4 regions of the Brevibacillus sp. HB2.2 genome follow, and region 2 is predicted to be linked to each of the others. Evidence: riboswitches for the same ligand, from Rfam matches in the RefSeq annotation. Region 2 holds a riboswitch; each other region holds the start of a gene.
The links. A riboswitch is a leader RNA that binds a small molecule or an ion and turns the genes downstream of it on or off. The one in region 2 is predicted to bind cobalamin.
Positions count from the first base shown of each region.

Region 1: linked by a shared signal. The riboswitch ahead of HP401_RS15025 (ABC transporter substrate-binding protein) and the one ahead of HP401_RS07650 (ABC transporter substrate-binding protein) in region 2 are both predicted to bind cobalamin.
Region 3: linked by a shared signal. The riboswitch ahead of nrdI (class Ib ribonucleoside-diphosphate reductase assembly flavoprotein NrdI) and the one ahead of HP401_RS07650 (ABC transporter substrate-binding protein) in region 2 are both predicted to bind cobalamin.
Region 4: linked by a shared signal. The riboswitch ahead of HP401_RS24495 (energy-coupling factor ABC transporter permease) and the one ahead of HP401_RS07650 (ABC transporter substrate-binding protein) in region 2 are both predicted to bind cobalamin.

Region 1 covers NZ_JABSUV010000018.1:115,444-120,245, forward strand. Annotated here, with positions in the region: gene HP401_RS15010 (MerR family transcriptional regulator) at 1-393, shown strand, start outside; gene HP401_RS15015 (pyridoxamine 5'-phosphate oxidase family protein) at 441-1,025, opposite strand; gene HP401_RS15020 (MBL fold metallo-hydrolase) at 1,182-2,126, shown strand; cobalamin riboswitch at 2,278-2,426, shown strand; gene HP401_RS15025 (ABC transporter substrate-binding protein) at 2,583-3,578, shown strand; gene HP401_RS15030 (FecCD family ABC transporter permease) at 3,580-4,617, shown strand; gene HP401_RS15035 (ABC transporter ATP-binding protein) at 4,626-4,802, shown strand, end outside.
Region 2 covers NZ_JABSUV010000008.1:70,594-75,395, forward strand. Annotated here, with positions in the region: gene HP401_RS07640 (heme ABC transporter ATP-binding protein) at 1-744, opposite strand, end outside; gene HP401_RS07645 (FecCD family ABC transporter permease) at 741-1,799, opposite strand; gene HP401_RS07650 (ABC transporter substrate-binding protein) at 1,824-2,843, opposite strand; cobalamin riboswitch at 3,013-3,212, opposite strand; gene HP401_RS07655 (M24 family metallopeptidase) at 3,226-4,320, opposite strand; gene HP401_RS07660 (alpha/beta fold hydrolase) at 4,445-4,802, shown strand, end outside.
Region 3 covers NZ_JABSUV010000025.1:6,805-11,606, reverse strand. Annotated here, with positions in the region: gene nrdF (class 1b ribonucleoside-diphosphate reductase subunit beta) at 1-377, opposite strand, end outside; gene nrdE (class 1b ribonucleoside-diphosphate reductase subunit alpha) at 433-2,517, opposite strand; gene nrdI (class Ib ribonucleoside-diphosphate reductase assembly flavoprotein NrdI) at 2,504-2,863, opposite strand; cobalamin riboswitch at 3,026-3,225, opposite strand; gene HP401_RS30250 (alpha/beta hydrolase) at 3,396-4,220, shown strand; gene HP401_RS30245 (ACT domain-containing protein) at 4,252-4,764, opposite strand.
Region 4 covers NZ_JABSUV010000043.1:14,569-19,370, reverse strand. Annotated here, with positions in the region: gene HP401_RS24510 (PucR family transcriptional regulator) at 1-118, shown strand, start outside; gene ald (alanine dehydrogenase) at 250-1,374, shown strand; gene HP401_RS24500 (quinone-dependent dihydroorotate dehydrogenase) at 1,754-2,845, shown strand; cobalamin riboswitch at 2,978-3,171, shown strand; gene HP401_RS24495 (energy-coupling factor ABC transporter permease) at 3,314-4,078, shown strand; gene HP401_RS24490 (energy-coupling factor ABC transporter substrate-binding protein) at 4,075-4,359, shown strand; gene cbiQ (cobalt ECF transporter T component CbiQ) at 4,356-4,802, shown strand, end outside.

The DNA.
Region 1 (4,802 bases), on a different contig from region 2:
TTCAAGCAAAAGATGATTGATGAGAATGAAGAGAAGTACGGGGCAGAAATTCGAGCGAAATACGGAAATGACCAAATCGACAAATCGAATGAGATGGTCAAAGGAATGACAGAAGAACAGTATGCCGCGCTGGAGAAATTGAACGAAGAGCTGCACGATACATTGGCGCAGGCTTTTTCGACAGGTGATCCTGCTCATGAATTGGCGCAAAAAGCAGCAGATCTTCACCGTCAATGGCTCAGCTTTTATTGGGACAGCTACAGCAAAGAAGCGCACGCAGGTGTTGCCCAGATGTATGTCGATGACCCGCGCTTTACTGCCTACTATGACAAGGAACAGCCAGGTGTAGCCGAGTTTCTCCGCGATGCAGTGGTCATTTATACCAGCAAGTAAAGAGTTTTCAAACAAAGAAGCTGCGAGCAAGGCAGCTTCTTTGCGTTTTACGCTTCGTTATCCCCACCTACTGCGGGAAAAAGCTTTTGTCCCAAGGGTGTTGGCAAGCCATCCATGCTTACTACGTTGTTTTCCTTTTGATAAGCAAGCAGTTCCTGCTCGTCTTTAGCCAAAGTCCATTTCTGAAGGGTGTCGCGTTCTTTTGAGTAGGAATAGAAGGGGATAGCCCAGCCGCAAGAAGTCTTTACTTCCTGTACGTTTACGGTAATGATTTGACGAGCACCGGGCAGAAGCGGGAAGTCTTTTACAAGCTCATCCCACCGAGGCGAATCTGGGAGAATAACCGTTCCTTTGCCGAATAAGCGCATGATGAGAGGGGGGCCTTCAAATGCACAAAACATGAGAGTAATCCTGCCATTTTCCTGTAGATGAGCACTGGTTTCGTTTCCGCTTCCGGTCAGGTCCAAATAGGCCACCTCGGTAGGCGATAGGATGCGAAAGGAATCGTACCCTTTCGGTGAAAGATTCACGTGACCATCTGTGTCCATAGGAGCAGAGGCAACGAAGAACATTCGCTGCTTCTTGATAAACTTCTCATGCTCAGGTCGTAACTCAGAGAAAAGCTGACCCATTTTGCACCCCTCCAGGTAAAAGAATTGTTTTTACTACCCTCATATTACGATGAAAATATGAAGAATTTGTGTTGATATTACCAGTACGTCCCAAATTGATGATAAAGTGTAAATATTCTCGCAACAAAATCACCTTTGAAAAGGAGGAGCATTTACATGCAATCATCACAGCCAATTTACTTAGGGGAGCGCATCCATTTAATAGACGGTTTCGATATGGGCTGGGCGGAACGCACGGGGACTTATGTCATCGCTGAAGAAGAACTGACTTTGGTTGAAACAGGGCCAAGCCCCTCCGTCCCATACATCAAGACCGGCCTCGCCAAGCTCGGTTTTACCCCGGAACAAGTAAAATACATCATTGTGACGCATATTCATTTGGATCATGCGGGAGGAGTGGGACTTTTTCTAAAGGATTGCCCAAACGCAAAGATCGTCGTCCATCCGAAAGGTGCACGTCACCTCGTTAATCCAAGCCGACTGATCGCAGGGGCGAGAGCGGTGTATCATGATGATTTTGATCGATTGTTTGATCCGATTGAGGCTGTTCCCGAAGAGCGGATTTTGATTCGTGGAGACGGGGATACACTAAAGATCGGAGCGAATTGCGTGTTGGAGTTTCTGGATTCGCCAGGGCATGCCAATCATCACTTCAGCATCTACGATCCCGTTAGCCGCGGCATGTTCACAGGTGATACGGCAGGTGTACTTTATCCGCAGCTTAAAAAGGATGGTGTACACCTCGTGCTGCCATCTACTTCTCCGAATCAGTTTGACCCGGATGCCATGTTAGCGTCTCTACGTCGATTTGAAGCGCGCAAGCTGAATCGTATTTACTTTGGTCATTTTGGGATGTCTGAACAGGTAGACGATGTGTACCGTCAAATACGTGAGTGGCTCCCAGTGTTTGTGGCGGAAGGAGAATCAACACTTGCTGCTGGACAAACCTATGCTGATCTGTCTCGTAAGTTATTGGAACGAGTCTCGGAGCATCTACAGTTACAAGGCATCAATGATGACCACGAAGTTTTCGGAGTACTCAAGCTCGATTTACAGGTGTGCGCCATGGGCATTCTGGATTATTTGCACAAACGAGGGTAAAAGCTTTGCCAAAAGCATTCCATTTGCCTGAACTTTTTGTTCAGGCGTTTTCATTTTTAGCAGGCAAGAAAGTAATGGCTAACGTGTTTGTCATTCTTTTTTCATCCAAGGAATGCTATGATGTAGGATGAGTCATGGACTGTGACAATTTCAAACGTAACAGCAAATAGGTGCCTCGTCTTTTCTCAAAAAGATCGGGTGAAAAGGGAAGTCGGTGAAAATCCGACGCGGTCCCGCCACTGTAAATCGGCTCGTTCCTCAGCCGTAAGCCAGGAGACCTGCCTGTTTGTTTTTGTGCCTGTTGCCTTCGCGGAAAGGATCGGCCTATTTCAGGAAGCAGACCATCCTGTCTGTTTGCCCTGAGGTGCCGACCCTTTGAATTCCGAATGGAAGCAAGGGTCGCTTTTTTTATTGGAAGGTACAGTCAATCAGACACGCAGAAAGGAAGTTTTACATATGAAACGTTCATTGCGATTCATGATCCCACTACTTGTTGCGGCGAGCCTCGCAGGTTGTGCGGGTAACGATAACAGCCAGCCAGCACCTGGTGGACAAACCAGTGCACCGCAGACAGCACCGCAAGAGAATACAGCCGAGCAGTCTGCAAAACAAACAACGTATCCGTTGACAGTCAAGGATGCGACAGGAAAAGAAGTAACCTTTGCAAAAGCTCCTGAGCGAATCGTCTCCACATCACCTGCCGAGACAGAGATTTTGTTCGCATTAGGCTTGGAAGATCGGATCGTAGCTGTCTCAGACTATGATGATTATCCAGAAGCGGCGAAGACAAAACCGAAAATTGGTGGCGTCGTCAAACCGAATGAAGAAGCGATTCTCGCTCAAACGCCAGATATGGTCGTCGGTGGGATTTCGATGGAGAAGCCAGTGGCTGACAAGCTCAAATCTCTCGGGATGCCCGTCTACATTACCCATCCGACAAAGATGGATGACATCCTAAACAATGTGTTGGCGATGGGAGTTATCACTAACAAACAAGAACAAGCCGAAAAAGTTGTCGCGCAAATGAAGAAGGATATCGCGTACGTTCAAGAAGCAGTGAAACATGTAAAACCAGAAGAGAAGAAAAAGGTATACCTTGAGTTTTCCCCAGGCTGGACAGTCGGAAAAGGTGAATTCATGGACGAGCTCATCACACTGGCTGGAGCGACGAACATTGCTTCTGATACACAGGGCTGGAATCCGATCAGTGAAGAAAAGATTTTGCAAAACGATCCAGACGTCATTTTGTATGCGAGTGGAATTACCGATGAAAAGACTGGCGTCAAGCTGGAGGATATGATCGCCAAGCGTAATGGCTGGGATAAAATGAAGGCGATTCGTGAAAAACAAATCTTTGGCATGGACCAAAATATTTTGTCCCGTCCTGGTCCGCGTATTACACAAGGCTTGATTAAAGTAGCGAAGGCGATTTACCCTGACTTGGTGAAATAAAATGAAGAATCGATTGTTCATATGGGGAGGAGCCAGCTGTCTCGTCCTTCTGGCTTCAATAGTCATCAGTATCTCGATGGGGGCGGCACACCTCCCCATTTCGCAAGTATGGCTCATCCTGCTCCATCAAATCCCGGGCTTGTCTGAGTGGATCACCGTAACGTGGCCGGAGTCATCTGAGCAAATTGTCATGAAGGTTCGTTTTCCACGCGTTGTATTGGCTGTTTTGATTGGCGCCTGCTTGTCTCTTGCGGGGGCGGGCTTCCAGGGAGTTTTGCGCAATCCGCTCGCAGATCCATTTACGATGGGCGTGGCATCCGGTTCTGCTGTCGGAGCAGCCTTTTTGATCCTGTTTGGCTTGCAAATCAGCTTTTTGGGTGCATGGAGCACGCCTGTTGTCGCTTTTCTTACAGGACTGCTCAGTTTATGGATCGTACTCGGACTCGCGAACACCCAAGGAAAGCTACAAACGGAGACCCTGATTTTGTCTGGTGTTGTTGTGCAGGCTTTTCTCGGCTCACTCGTTTCCTTTATGGTGTCGCTATCGGATCAGACGGTGAATGAGATCGTGTTCTGGCTGATGGGCAGCCTGTCATTTCGGGGCTGGGCCTTTACGTATGTCTTGATTCCGTACTTGGTCATAGGCGGAATAGTGCTGGTAAGCTATGCGCGTTCCTTGAACCTATTTGCGTTAGGCGAGCGGCAGGCTGCGCATCTCGGCGTCCATGTAGATCGAACGAAGCTGGTGGTTCTGGTCGTCTCGACGCTCCTGACGGCAGCGGCGGTTTCTATCGCGGGAATTATCGGGTTCGTTGGCCTGGTGGTACCGCACCTCGTCCGTATGCTTGTCGGTCCTGACTATCGAATTTTACTGCCGATGGCTGCGATCTGCGGTGGTATCTATGTGCTGTGGGCCGATACTCTCGCCAGAATGCTGCTAAGTCCAACGGAAATCCCGCTCGGTGTCGTGACAGCATTTCTGGGTGCACCGTTTTTCGCGTATTTATTAAAGCAAAATAAACGCTTTAGGAAGAGGTAACGTATGCAATGATCAATGTGCACAGCTTGCAAAAATCGTATCAGGATACGCCAGTTTTGCACGGAATCGATTTTTGCGTGGACAAGGGAGAATTTTTTGGCATTATCGGACCAAATGGAAGCGGTAAATCCACCTTGCTGAAAATGATTTCAGGGGTCATCAAGGCAGATGCAGGAGATATTTTG
Region 2 (4,802 bases):
ATGCTTTTTCCCAGTAATAGGATGGGTCGTCACTTCTGTCTCTACTCCGAAAACATCCCGGATCAGAGTGGGTGTCAAGACCTCCTCTGGCGTCCCTGATGTAACGATTTCCCCGTCACAGATCACGTACAGACGATCACAGTACATGGCTGCAATATTGAGATCATGCAACGAGGACAACACCGTAATCCCGAGATTTTTGACCAGATCCATCACCTGCAACTGGTATCGAACATCCAAATGATTCGTCGGTTCGTCAAGGACAAGGAACTGGGCTTGCTGCACCAAAGCTCTGGCAATTAACACCCGCTGCTTCTCCCCACCCGATAAACTGAAAAAGCTGCGATCGGCATATGTATGCATCCCTACACGCTGTAGTGCTTCTTCACAAATTTGATGGTCTTCTGCGTTATCAGACTGAAATAGTCGTTTATGCGGAGCACGCCCCATATTCACGATTTCGGTTACCGAAAAATCAAATTCAACAGAGGACTCCTGCCGTACTGCCGCCATTCGCTGAGCGTTTTGACGCGAGGTTAACTTGTATACGTTGTCGCCATCCAGTGAGATCCATCCCGAACGCGGCTTCAGTACCCGATAAATGCTTTTTAGCAATGTGGACTTCCCACTGCCATTCGGCCCGATCAGTCCCACAAACTCTCCGGAGCGCACCTCCAGACTGACGTTGCGCAAGATTCCCTTTTTCTCCAGTTCGACCGATATATTCTCAACCTGCAAATTCATCGTCCGCTACCTCCAAAGGAATAAGAACTCCGCAACATCAACCAGATAAAGAATGGTCCACCACACAGCGCTGTCAAAATACCGATCGGCAGCTCTTCCGGTGCAAATGCGAGCCTGGCGACTACATCAACCCAGATGAGAAATATCGCGCCAAACAAAGCGCTGACAGGCAGGACACGTCTGTGATCTGATCCGACCATCACACGGACAATATGGGGCATCATTAATCCGACAAAACCAATTGATCCCGCGATGGACACGATCACCCCCGTGAGTAGTGCCGTGATCACCAGGAGAAGCTTGCGGAATTGTACCGTATTAACCCCCAGTGTCCCCGCTGACTCCTCGCCCATCAGCATCGCATTGAGCGAGCGGTATTGGGCCATTAAGACGATGAGACAGATGACGACAATCAATGTAGGGATCGTCAGGTACTCCCATTTGCCGCCAGCCAGACTGCCACTTAACCAAAACAGCACCGTCCCAATTCCATGCTCATTCGGCGCTGAAAACACAAGGAGACTGGTAATGGCCGACAAGATCGCAGATATCGCAATTCCAGCCATGAGCAGGCGTACCGTCGAGTTTTGTCCTCCAATACGGGATAGCGTAAAAATGAGAATAATAGACACGAGGGAGCCTGTAAAAGCGCCAAAGGTTAACGCATACTGCCCGTACATGCTGAATGCTCCGAAAATAATTACCGAAGTAGCTCCAACGGAAGCACCTGAAGATACGCCTAACACATACGGGTCCGCCAGGGAGTTGCGAACTAACGATTGGATCGCTACTCCCACGACAGACAGACCTGCGCCGACGATCGCCCCCAAGAGTACACGCGGAAAGCGAATATCCCAAATAATTGTTTGCTCCCCTTTGGACCAGTCCACCTCAATCCATTGGGTCAACATCGGAATTTTTGATAAGGCGATTTTCCATACCGTAGTCGGTTTAATCTCCACCGATCCCAGCGTAACTGCGAACGTAATCGAGAGGAAGAGTCCAACCAATAACGTAATGATGATAGAAGGTAACTTGATCTGTTGCAGTGCTATTCCCTCCCTTAAAAGGGGCGTACTCTATTTGAATTTATCCGGGTAGAGTCCTTCCGCCAAAATTTTCAGAGCAATCGGTGCTCGAACGCCTTCAGAAGCCGCAGACAATGGCAATACAACCAGTCGTTGATTTTTAATCGCTGGAATATCTGCCAGTTCTTTTTTGGTCAAAAGGAAATTGCGTTTTTGCTCAACAGTTCTGTCCCCGTAGTCTACGACAATAATCACGTCCGGATTGCGACTCACTACTTGTTCCCAACTGACCTCTGCCCACCCCTTTTGAATATCGTCAAAAATGTTCTTGCCGCCAGCCGTCTTGATTAAGGACGTCATGTAATTGTTGGCTGCTGTGAATGGCTTATCTTCCCCGTTGTCGTACACGAACACTTTAAGTGGCTCGTCCACCTTGCCGATTTTGCTAATCGTTTGATCCATTTCACTCTTCATTTTATGGATCAAATCATTGGCTTTGTCCTCCACACGGAAAATGCGTCCGATGTTCGTAATATCCGCGAACACATCGTCGATCGTTGGACCAGGCTTGCTAGACGATTCTTGCAGGTACGATTTGATGCCGACCTTTTCCAAATCCTGCATCGATCCTACGCCCTTTTCGCCGAATCCGCTTTTCCATCCGGCGTACACGAAGTCTGGGTTCGCTGCCAGCAGCACTTCTTTGGTTGGATACTTGTCAGACAGTACCGGAACCTTGTCGTATTCTAGTTTTAACTCTGGAAGGATTTTATCGTCTAGGTAAGCGGTTCCGACCATTTTATCAGCCAGGCCCAATGCCAGCATGATTTCGGTTACGTGTTGGTTCAATGTCACGGCACGCTCAGGTGCTTTTGGATAGGTCATTTCGATGCCATTATTGGTGAGTGTTACAGGCTTGCTCTCTGCTGCTGGAGCAGCGGTTTGTTCTGTTTTGGCTGGGGCTTGTGTTACCGTAGTGGAGCCACATGCCGAAACCAAAAGCATGGCAGCTGTCATGATACCGAAAGCTAGTCCTTTCATTACTGTATGTGTTCTGATTGTATGAAACATCTGTAATCCCCTTTTTCTTTTATAAATGTTGTAGTAAACCAATTGCTTCCACAAAAAAAGCACCCCCATTTCAATCGGGAGGTGCATGACAAACGTAGATATAGCCATAACAGGCGCAAAGGCGCCCTTTCATAGACTGTTTCCACATCTGCCCCATCCTCGTGGGTCGATTGTAAATGATCGCATGGCAGGTCTCCTGGCTTACGGATCAACACACCCAGCTACCTTCCCATTTTTTGTCTCGCAAAAAACAGTGGCTATTCGCTAGGCGCTCCTCGTTACAGTGGCGGGACCGCGCCGGTTTTTCACCGGACTTCCCTTTTAAGCTGACGGCATATGCCATCCAGCACCATTCGATACGTATTCAATTTTTCCAACTTCTTCATTGGTTGATAGAAGTTAGTTTTTTCGGGAACTGCGTGAGTATTTCAACGCCTGTTTCCGTAACCAAGACATCGTCTTCAATTCGCACGCCGCCTACTCCTGGCAAATAGATGCCCGGCTCGATGGTAAAGACCATTCCTGGACGAAGCACTTCTTGGTTCTGGCTGTGAACAGACGGATATTCATGTACATCCATCCCTAGTCCATGCCCAAGGCGGTGCATGAAGTATTCTCCGTAGCCTTTTGCGGTGATAACATCGCGAGCGGTTTTATCCAAATGCGCAAAGCTCACACCCGGACGAATCTCAGCAATTGCCGCTTCGTTGGCAGCCAAAACTGTCTCGTAAATTTCTTGTAGCTGGGCACTGATCTCGCCAACAGCAAAGGTACGAGTAATATCGGATACATATCCGTTCGCAGCTACCCCGATATCAAACAAAAGCAAGTCGCCTTCTTGCACCTGGCGCGTTCCTGGCTTCCCATGTGGCAAAGCGGACTTCTCCCCTGCCAATACCATGGACGTAAAGGATGGACCTTCTGCGCCCAAGCGCTTCATCTGGAATTCCAGCTCAGCTACGATTTCTGTCTCGGTCATGCCTGTCTTGACTTTTTTCAGGGTCTCCCGCAAGGAATCTTCGACCAACTGAACAGCATGCTTCAGACGATCCACTTCATCCGGAGATTTGATCAAACGCATTTCACGCAGTGGCTCTTCCACGTCCACATAGCTCGACGCCAGAACAACTTGTCCAAGTGCTTCATAGCGCTCGACAGTCATATGACTTTTTTCAATGCCGAGCTTCGCCAAGTTCGCTGGCAACACTTGCTTGAGGATTTCATACGGGTTTTGGATATCCGTATGTGTATGGATATCTTGAACGAACGAAGCCTCTGCTGCTGCCTCACGATCAAGAGCAGGTACAATTAAGGAAGGCTTTCCTTCAGCAGGAATAACAAGACCCATAAAACGTTCATGCGGGTCAGTAAAAAATCCGGTCAAATAGTAGACGTGCTTGGGAGAGGTAATCAACACCGCGTTCAGCTCTTGCTCTGTCAAAAACGTGTGGAGCTTCGAAATGCGCTCTTGAAACAACTTCTTCACCCTGCTTTCACCAATTATTCTATTGCGAGAATACCACTTCCCCATCAAAAAAAGAAGAGTTCAATTGCAAAATCTACTTCGGATCGGACAACCTAAGGGTGGGGTGAAAACGAAAATGGAACAAATACTCGTCCATCAGGATGGCAAGCAGTTTGCTTTTCACATATCGGGGAAAGGCCAGCCGTTATTGTGTATCCATGCGCCATGCATCGGCTCTATCAATTTTGTTTATCAGCAAACACTCGCAGATACTTATCAACTCATTGTCCCTGATTTGCCCGGACATGGTGACAGTTCGCCCATGGAGAAGCCCTATTCTATTGGGGAATTGGCAGAACGACTCCATAAGCTGATCCCGTCTCTCGGCATTGAGCGTCCCTTTATTTTGGGGTACTCCCAAGGTGCTTCTATCGCCCTTGAATATTGCCTTCGTTATCCTGATCATGCGCGAGGAGGTATACTCGTGAGCGGTT
Region 3 (4,802 bases), on a different contig from region 2:
AAATGTGGATTGTTTTCTACCCACGAAAAAATACCGTCAATCTCTTCGGTCGTTGCCAGCGTTGTAAAAATACTGCTGTATGATTTGGCATGGATTTGCTCCATCATGCCCATGAAGGCGAGAACCGCTTTTCTTTGCAGTCCATCGACATGCTCCATGATCTTCGGCATCCCTACTCCACCCTGAACCGTATCCAGCAAGGTGAGACCGCCCAATACTTTTTTATATGTGTCCCGTTCAGTCGCACTGAGCTCCATCCAGGCCATCTTGTCATCTGACAACGGAATCTCATCATCCGTCCAGAACTGCATGATGTTTTGATTCCAAAACGTCATCGTAAAATCGTCGTCCGGCCTGTTCCAATTGACTGCTTTCATATGGCGTTCCTCTTCTCTTTTTGCTTGATGCTTTTCCTTATATGAATCGACTTCACTAAACTGCGCAGCTAATGCACTCTTCTACAGTCAAATGCTTCGTACGCGTATAGTAGAGCGACTTCAGACCTTTTTTCGCTGCGTAAATGTAATAGCGAGCCAGTTCTCTGGTTGAAATATTGCTGTTCACGTGCAGTACAGTCGAAATTCCTTGGTCGATGTGCTCTTGAATTTCGGCAATCAGATCAATCACTTTGAATTGGTCGATCACATACGCCGATTTGTAGTAAAAATAGTTTTCCTGCGACAAGTATGGCATCGGGTAATACGTCGTAGAGTTGGCATACGTTCTCGTTTCGATATGCTCGACGATTGGCATCACGCTAGAAGTCGCGTTCTGAATGTAGGAAATGCTCTGTGTCGGTGCAATCGCCAAACGGTACGCATGATAAACGCCATGCTTTTGCACCTTTTGCTGTAGCTCCGCCCAATCTGCTGGTGTCGGAATGTGCATTCCTTCAAAGAGAAGCTTTGCTTTTTCCGTCCGCGGGCTGTAATCGTTCGTCACGTACTTGTTAAAATAAGTGCCTTTTGCATATTCCGATTGTTCAAAGCCCAAGAAGGTCATGCCTGTTTCCCTTGCAATTTCCATACTTTTTTCCAAGGAGTAGAAGTTCATCATCATGAAGAACGTACGGGCGAAATCTTTCGCTTCTTCACTTTCGTAAGCGATTCTGTTCTTTGCGAGATAACCGTTCAGATTCATCGCACCGAGACCTACAGAGTGCAGCTCACGATTTGCCTTTTGAACGCCTGGAGCGTTTTCTACACGCGTCATGTCACTCACGGCTGTAATGGCTTCGATTCCTTCGTGGACAGATTCGCGGATCATTTTGCGTTCCATCACATTGACAATATTGAGCGATGCCAGATTGCAGCTAATATCGCGACGGATGATATCCATCTCGCCGTAATTGGTAATCGTCGAAGTCTCCTGTAGCTGGAAGATTTCCGTGCACAGGTTGGACATTTTTACCGAACCGAGATCTTTCAGCGCATGGTTGTTGTTCGCATTCGTTTTGTTCATGATGTACGGATAGCCCGATTCCATTTGGATCATCGCGATTTTGGTCAACATCTCGCGTGCGCTCATCACGGTCTTTTTCTTGATGCGATCGTTAGCCAAGAGCTCCTCGTACATCTCATCGAGGTCCATATCATCCAGATGCACGCCGTATTCTTTGTACACGGAGTACGGAGCAAACACAGTCAATGGCTTGTTTTCCTCAGCCAGCTTGTAGAATACGTTTGGTACGATCAGGCCGATGGACAACGTTTTGATGCGGGCTTTTTCATCCGCATTGATTTTTTTGCAATCGAGAAACTCGTTAATATCCCAGCCGAAGATGTTGTAGTACGCTGCACCTGAGCCTTTGCGTTGCCCCATTTGATCCGCGTAGGAAAACGCATCTTCCAACAGCTTGAGAACCGGCATAACACCTTTTGCTGCGCCCTCGACGCCTTTAATCGGCTCTCCTCGTCCGCGAAGCTTGGACAGGTTCACGGCTACACCGCCGCCAATTTTGGATAACTGCATACAAGTTCCCAAAATAAAGTTGATGGAATTCAGTGAATCATCCATTTCGAGCAAGAAGCAGGAAACCATTTCTCCCCGGCGGCTTTTGCCTGCGTTCAGGAAGGTTGGTGTCGCTGGTTGCAAGCGTTGATCCATCATGGAGACCGTTAAACGCTTGGCGAGCTCAAAGTCACCTTGTCCAAGTGACAGTGCCACAACGGCCACCCGGTCTGGATACTGCTCCAAGTACATCGATTTATCGTTCGTTTTCAAAGCGTAATCTTTATAAAATTTGGAGATAGCCATATACGAAGCAAATTGAAAATCGGCGTCATAGGCCAAACGGAAAACTTCATCGACCTGCTCAACCGTGTATGTTTCATAGACGTTTTCATAAAAATCATTCTCGATCAAATAGTCCATGCGTTCTTTCACACTGCCAAAGGTCATCGTGTTGGACTGCACTTCTTCCATGAAGACCGCAACCGCTTCCCGATCCTTTTCCAGTTGATAAAATCCGTCGTTGCCACGCTGCATCAGTTCGTTGTTCAATTCAATATGCCGCAATTGCTGCCACCCCACTCGTAAATTGTTCCACGTCACGGCCGGTACCGGACAGTTCGAATTTAGAAATCACCGGAACGCCATATTGGCTCGCGATCGTATCCGCGCTTTTGGCAAAACTGGTTCCCCAGTTGCGGTTGCCGCTGGCAGATACCCCGCGCAGATGGACATGATTTCGCTTCAGGAACGTCGCCACCTTCTCCGGCACTTGTCCGAATCCCGTCGTGTATGTGATCAAAATGAATGGCTCGTCCAGCACCATATCTTGATCAATTTCCACATGTGGCAAATTAATTTTGTTGACGAATCGTCGGACGTTTCCTGTTTTTGAATCATAAGCGATTAGCATGTCCCTCATCCTATCCTTGCTATTTTTACTCTGTATGTATGTTATTTAGCCAAAGTAAAAGCGCATCCGACGTTTACATGCCGAATGCGCGTGATGACTTCCATCTAGCAATTCGCCAATGCGAATTGAGCGCTCGAACACTTCCCTATCTCCCGTAGGGTAAACAGTGCAAGCGGTTAGGCAGGTCTCCTGGCTTTTGGATCATCGCTCCATTTTCACCTTCCCGATCCTTCATGATCAGTGGCCTTCTTTCGCAAATGGAACTCTCTCATTACAGTGGCGGGACCGCGTCGGATTCTCACCGACTTCCCTATTAAGTCTACCAAATCTGGCTGGTAAACACCTTACCGCATCAATATGTAGTTGGTAAAACTTACTTTACCTCAATATATCGTAGGAGTCAAGCTCAGTATGGGCTCTTTTCGAAAACTAACTATTCTCCTTTTTCGGCTATTGCCAATCTCTGGTTCTCGTTCATATAATAGATTTTGTGCGTGTTGGTTAGCCTTGGAGAGATTGGAGAGTCGCCCTCATGAAAAGCACCGACTATCAACCTGTCGTCATACCTCGTTCCTACCGTAGAATCATGACTTATCAAGAGCGTGACTATCACATTTTCGTAAGTATACCTGCCGATCCCCCTCCGGAATCAGGCTTTCCCGTCATATATTTGCTAGATGGAAACTCTGTTTTTGCAACCGTGACCGAAGCGATACGGATACAATCACGTGGCCCTGAACGAACTGGGGTGTATCCTGCTATCGTCGTCGGGATTGGCTATCCAACAGACGCTCCATACCATCCTGCCCGTTTCTATGATTACACGTATGAAGTTCCCGCCTCAGAGCTTCCTGACAGCCCAAAAGGAGCCGAGTGGCCACAAATGGGGGGAGCCGAGCAGTTCCTCACCTTTTTAGAGGAGGAGCTCAAGCCTAGCATCGAAAACGACTTCCCCATCGATCGGACCCAGCAAGCGATTTTGGGACATTCGCTAGGCGGCTTATTTGTCTTGCATGTGCTTCTGTCCAGACCACACGCGTTCCAGCGGTATATTGCCGGTAGTCCCTCTATCCACTGGAATGAGAGCGTGCTGCTTGCGAAGGAGAGTCAATTGCCGAGCCTGCTGACAGATGACCTCAACGTCCATGCACTCCTCACCATCGGGGAGTTGGAAAACGATGGGCGATTCTTGGTCAAAGAAAAATCGCTGGCGATGATCGAACGATTGTCCTCCATGGGGAAGGGCCAAATCAAGGCTTCCTTTAAGGAATTTGCCAACGAAAATCACTCGTCCGTTTTGCCAGTCTTCATTAGTCAAGGACTCAGATTCGCCACGAAAAAAACTGCCCGCTACTAACAACGGGCAGTTTTTGTTTTTCATGATTCGCTTACTGTAGAGATAACACTTTGGTGATTTGGGGCAGCTCTTCGATGGCAGATACAATCGTTGGTGTAATCTCTTCATCAGTCACAGAGATAAGCAGGGCATTCTTCCCTTTTTGCTCGCGGGATACATTCAACTTGGAAACATTGATTTGATACTCGGCCAGTTTTCGTGAGACATCATAAATCACGCCTGGATAATCGATATGGCGAACCAACAATCCGTGGGCCCCTGGAGGTATGCGACACGCGCAGTAATTGATTTCACTGATGTACACTTCTCTCCAATCTTGCGCAAAGGTGTACTTGTTCGCTCCTACACGCAAAATCGCCAAATGATTCGCATATTCGCCAGAGCTGTGTTGGACAGGAATTTTTGTCCCGAGTCCTTCCACTAGCAATGTTGCGATTTCCTCTTTATTTTCATGAGCAAGAATACTTAATTGTGCACCCGCTAACTCTGGCTCGAGTCTTCGAATCAGTTCAGCCAGTTCACGCAATCCAGCATATTGGGTCATGTGATGCCTTCACTCTCCCAGTCAGGTTTATCCTCGTT
Region 4 (4,802 bases), on a different contig from region 2:
GTTGAGCTACCGGCTGAGACGAATTGAGGAGATCATGCGTGTCGACCTCGACAATATGAACCAGCGGGCTGCCTTATATTTAGAGTTGAAAATAGCCAAATTAGATAGGGAACAGTAGTTCGTTTGTGAATTTTCACAAATGAAAAGATGCTAAAATTAAAGGAATCTCCAAGGAGTATGCCCGAAGATACGCTGTACAATAATAGTAACCGCAAAGAAATTGGCGTTTCCAAGGAGGACATACTTATCATGATCGTTGGAATTCCAAAAGAAATTAAAAATAATGAGAACCGCGTAGCCATTACTCCGGCAGGTGTAGCTGCTCTGGTACAAAACGGACATTTGGTTCGTGTAGAAACAAGTGCAGGGCAAGGCAGTGGTTTTACGAATGAAGATTACAAGGCAGTAGGCGCTGAGATCGTAGAGACAGCAGCAGAGGCATGGGCGTCTGACATGGTCATGAAAGTAAAAGAACCACTCCCTGCTGAATACGGATATTTCCGTGAGGGTCTGATTCTGTTCACGTATTTGCATCTCGCACCAGAGCCTGAATTGACTCGTGAATTGCTCGATAAAAAAGTGATTGCAATCGCTTACGAAACCATCCAGCTCGACAATGGCGCTCTGCCACTGTTGATGCCGATGTCTGAAGTAGCAGGTCGCATGTCCGTTCAAATCGGCGCGCAATTCCTGGAAAAGCAATACGGTGGAAAAGGCGTTCTGCTCGGTGGCGTACCAGGCGTGCCAAAAGGCGAGGTAGTCGTAATCGGCGGCGGGATCGTAGGAACAAACGCAGCGAAAATGGCGCTTGGACTGGGTGCAAATGTAACCATTATCGATGTAAACGCAGACCGTCTGCGCCAACTGGATGACCTGTTCCAAGGTCGCGTTCAGACGCTGATGTCCAATTCCTTCAACATCGCAAACGCTGTGAAAAAAGCAGATTTGCTGGTAGGCGCTGTACTCATTCCAGGTGCTCGCGCTCCGCGTCTGGTAACAGAAGACATGGTAAAAGAGATGTCACCTGGTTCAGTGATCGTAGACGTTGCGATTGACCAAGGCGGATCGATCGAAACCGTTGACCGCATCACGACTCATGACAAGCCAACCTATGAGAAGCATGGTGTGATTCACTACGCGGTAGCGAACATGCCTGGTGCAGTCGCTCGTACATCTACATTGGCCCTGACCAACGTAACTGTTCCTTACGCGGTACAATTGGCGAACAAAGGCTACGCACAAGCGATTCGCGACAACAAAGCATTGGCAAAAGGCGTAAACGTCATCGACGGAAAAGTAGCTTACAAGGCTGTCGCTGATGCGCATAACCTGCCGTATGCTTCTATCGAAGAAGTTTTGCTGGTGAAAAACTAGCTTCAACGGTAAAAAGCAATGAAGAAACTGCTTGTCCGAGCTTACGGCAAGCAGTTTTTTTATTTAAACTCTCCTCCAAGCTATATAGATCAACCCCTGTCTTGACTCCTTTTAGAAACGTCCCGCGAATTTGCTCGGCTACCTGTTCTTCGGAGCTTTTTTGTACGAAAGCAGGCGTAACTGTACTCAACATTTCACGAACGAACCCCTTTAGTCGTTCACCTTCATGAAAGACTTATCCCCCTGTGTGTGGTGGTGCTGTTAGGATTTGCCTGCTTGATTGGAAATATGTATCACGTATAAAGGTTACATCCTCCCGAAAAAGTATGGTATTCTACTATGAGGTAAAAAGGTAGAAACGGAGTAAGGAGTGCAGCCGATGTATCAGCTCATAAGAAAATATCTGTTCCAGCAAGATGCGGAAGAGATTCATGAAAAGACAATTGGTGCCTTAAGGCTGGTGGAGGATTCTGCTCCAGGCAAAAGCATCCTGAAGATGATCTATCAGGTAAAAGACCAGCGGTTGGAGAATAAGCTGTGGGGAATGACTTTTCCGAATCCAGTCGGACTTGCAGCCGGTTTTGATAAAAATGCAGAAGTTTATCATGCGTTGGGTGCTCTTGGTTTTGGGTTTGTGGAAATCGGGACATTGACGCCACAGGGGCAGCCAGGCAATCCGAAGCCTCGATTGTTCCGATTGCCGGAACATCAAGCTGTCATTAACCGGATGGGCTTCAACAATCACGGTGCGTATTTGGCTTCCCAGCACTTAGTCGATTACGCATACTCAGATGTTCCGATTGGGATTAACATTGGGAAAAACAAAGTAACGCCGAATGAAGAGGCGGCCATTGACTATAGCAAATGTATGGACATGCTCTATGCATACGGTCACTATTTCGTCATTAACATCAGCTCTCCGAATACCCCGAATCTTCGTGACTTGCAGGAAACGGAGAGCTTGCGTCATTTGGTGCGTGCAGTAAAAGAAAAGGCAACCGAAATGGAAGGGCGTTCCATCAAGAAAAAGCCGATCTTGCTAAAAGTAGCGCCAGACATGTCAGATGAGCACATGCGCGATGTTGTTCACGCTGCTGTAGAAGAAGGCATTTCCGGAATTATTGCTACCAATACGACACTGTCACGTGAGGCCGTTTCCGGACATCGATTTGCCGAGGAAGCGGGCGGACTGAGCGGTAGACCTCTTACAGAGCGTTCCACTGCTTGGGTGAAGGAGATTTATCAAGAAGTAGGGGACAAGGTACCAATCATCGGTGTCGGCGGTATTTATAACGGCGAAGATGCCTACGCGAAAATCCGGGCAGGAGCCAGTCTTGTTCAGGTGTATACGGGGATGATTTATCAGGGCCCAGGTATCGCCAAACAAATCAACAAAAAACTGCTCAAGCTCATGCAACGCGATGGTTTTAAACATATTAGCGAAGTAATTGGCGTAGACGCAAAAGAATAGAAAGAATAAGTATGCATAGGTCGATGGCTCCTTTGTAGCGGGTCATCGACTTATGCGTTTTTGCTTATATTCTTCCGATTTATGTAGTGATCCGGTATAATGATGTGGGACAAACATGAATTGTCAGTCAATTGCATATAGTCGGCGTTAGGTGCCTTTATGTGACGCATAAAGGGTAACAGGGAATCGGGTGAAAGTCCCGAGCGGTCCCGCCACTGTAACCAGGGAGCTCTCTTTGAAAAGGAAACCACTCATCTTCGTATGGGGAAGGACAAGGAGCGCATGGATCTGGAAGCCAGGAGACCTACCTAGTAGCCACACCCACAGAACCTTCGCGGAAAGGAGCGGTGAATACGAGGCAATGAGGCTGTCTAGTCAGTCTGTTGTTTTGTGTGCACATCTCGTCCACTGATGGATGGGATTTTTTTGTTTGGAGGAAAGAATGAAAGTCAGTGAAGGAGGATAAACATGAATCGATCTCGTCTCGTATCTACTTGTTTGATGATCGCGGGCTTTGTCTTGTATTTTTTGCTCAATGAACCTGAGACAGGACATGCAATGCACATCATGGAAGGGTATTTGCCATTATCCTGGGCCTTATTTTGGTGGGCTGTGTTCTTGCCATTCTTTATTCTTGGGATTCGCTCGATTAACAAGATTGTAAAAGAACATCCCGAGATGAAGCTCCTTATTGGCGTTGCAGGAGCATTTGCCTTTGTTTTATCTGCATTGAAAATCCCTTCGGTTACAGGCAGCAGCTCTCACCCGACTGGAACGGGCCTTGGCGCCATTATGTTTGGGCCTTTTGCGATGTCTGTGTTAGGGAGTATGGTGCTCTTGTTTCAAGCCTTGCTTTTGGCGCATGGAGGTTTGACTACGCTAGGGGCAAATGCTGTATCCATGGCAGTGGTAGGACCGATGGTGGCATACGGAATCTATCGGTTGATTATGAAAGTGGCCGGAAGTCAGCGGCTGGCGGTTTTTGCGGCGGCGGCTTTGGCTGATCTCGCTACCTATGTGGTGACTTCGCTTCAACTGGCACTCGCATTTCCAGCTGAATCTGGCGGAGTGTTGGCTTCGTTTGCCAAATTCGCAGGAATATTTGCGTTCACGCAAGTACCGCTCGCCATCAGTGAAGGTCTGTTGACCGTTCTTGTTTGGAACTGGTTGTTATCTTATAACGCAAAAGAGCTTACACAGCTTCGTTTGCTCAAACGGGAGGAATCGCTGTGAAAAAAGGATGGAACTGGCTTTTACTCTTGGGGGTAATCGTACTGGCTACTGTCCCGCTGTTGCTGGTGCAGGATTCGGAATTTGGCGGCGCAGACGGCGTGGCAGAAGAAGCGATCAAGGAAATAGCTCCGAACTACGAACCATGGTTTCAACCGCTAATAGAACCGCCAGGGGGAGAGACGGAGAGTCTATTGTTTGCGGTGCAGGCGGCGTTGGGAGCGGGAGTGGTTGGCTACGCCGTGGGCTTGTACAAAGGTCGGTTGGATAAACGCAAAAAATGAACGGGTTGCAGCTTGATTCTCTCTCTTATCAAAACAGGCTAAAACATCTGCCGCCAGCTCATAAGCTATTGCTGGCGAGTGCAATGCTACTGCTCGTCCTGGTGGGACATGTATGGATGCAGATGGCGGTCGTGGTTTGGATGACGGTATGGGTAGTGGTGTATGCCCGTATTCCTGTCCGTATCTACTGTGCCTTTATGATCGTGTCACTCTCGTTTTTCGCGGCGGGGCTCCCTGCACTATTGATTGAAGGGGCGAGAGCAGGAGGAGTACAGGTCCAGGTCGCGGCAGCATGGGATTTGGGTTCGTATGTGCTCTATGTGCCGGTGTCCTCCTTCAGTAAAGTTTGGATCTTATTTTGGCGGACCATGGCGAGCTTATCCTGCTTTGCTTTCCTTTTGTTTACCGTGCCGTTTGCCGAAATCTTGCAGGTGCTTCGCCGG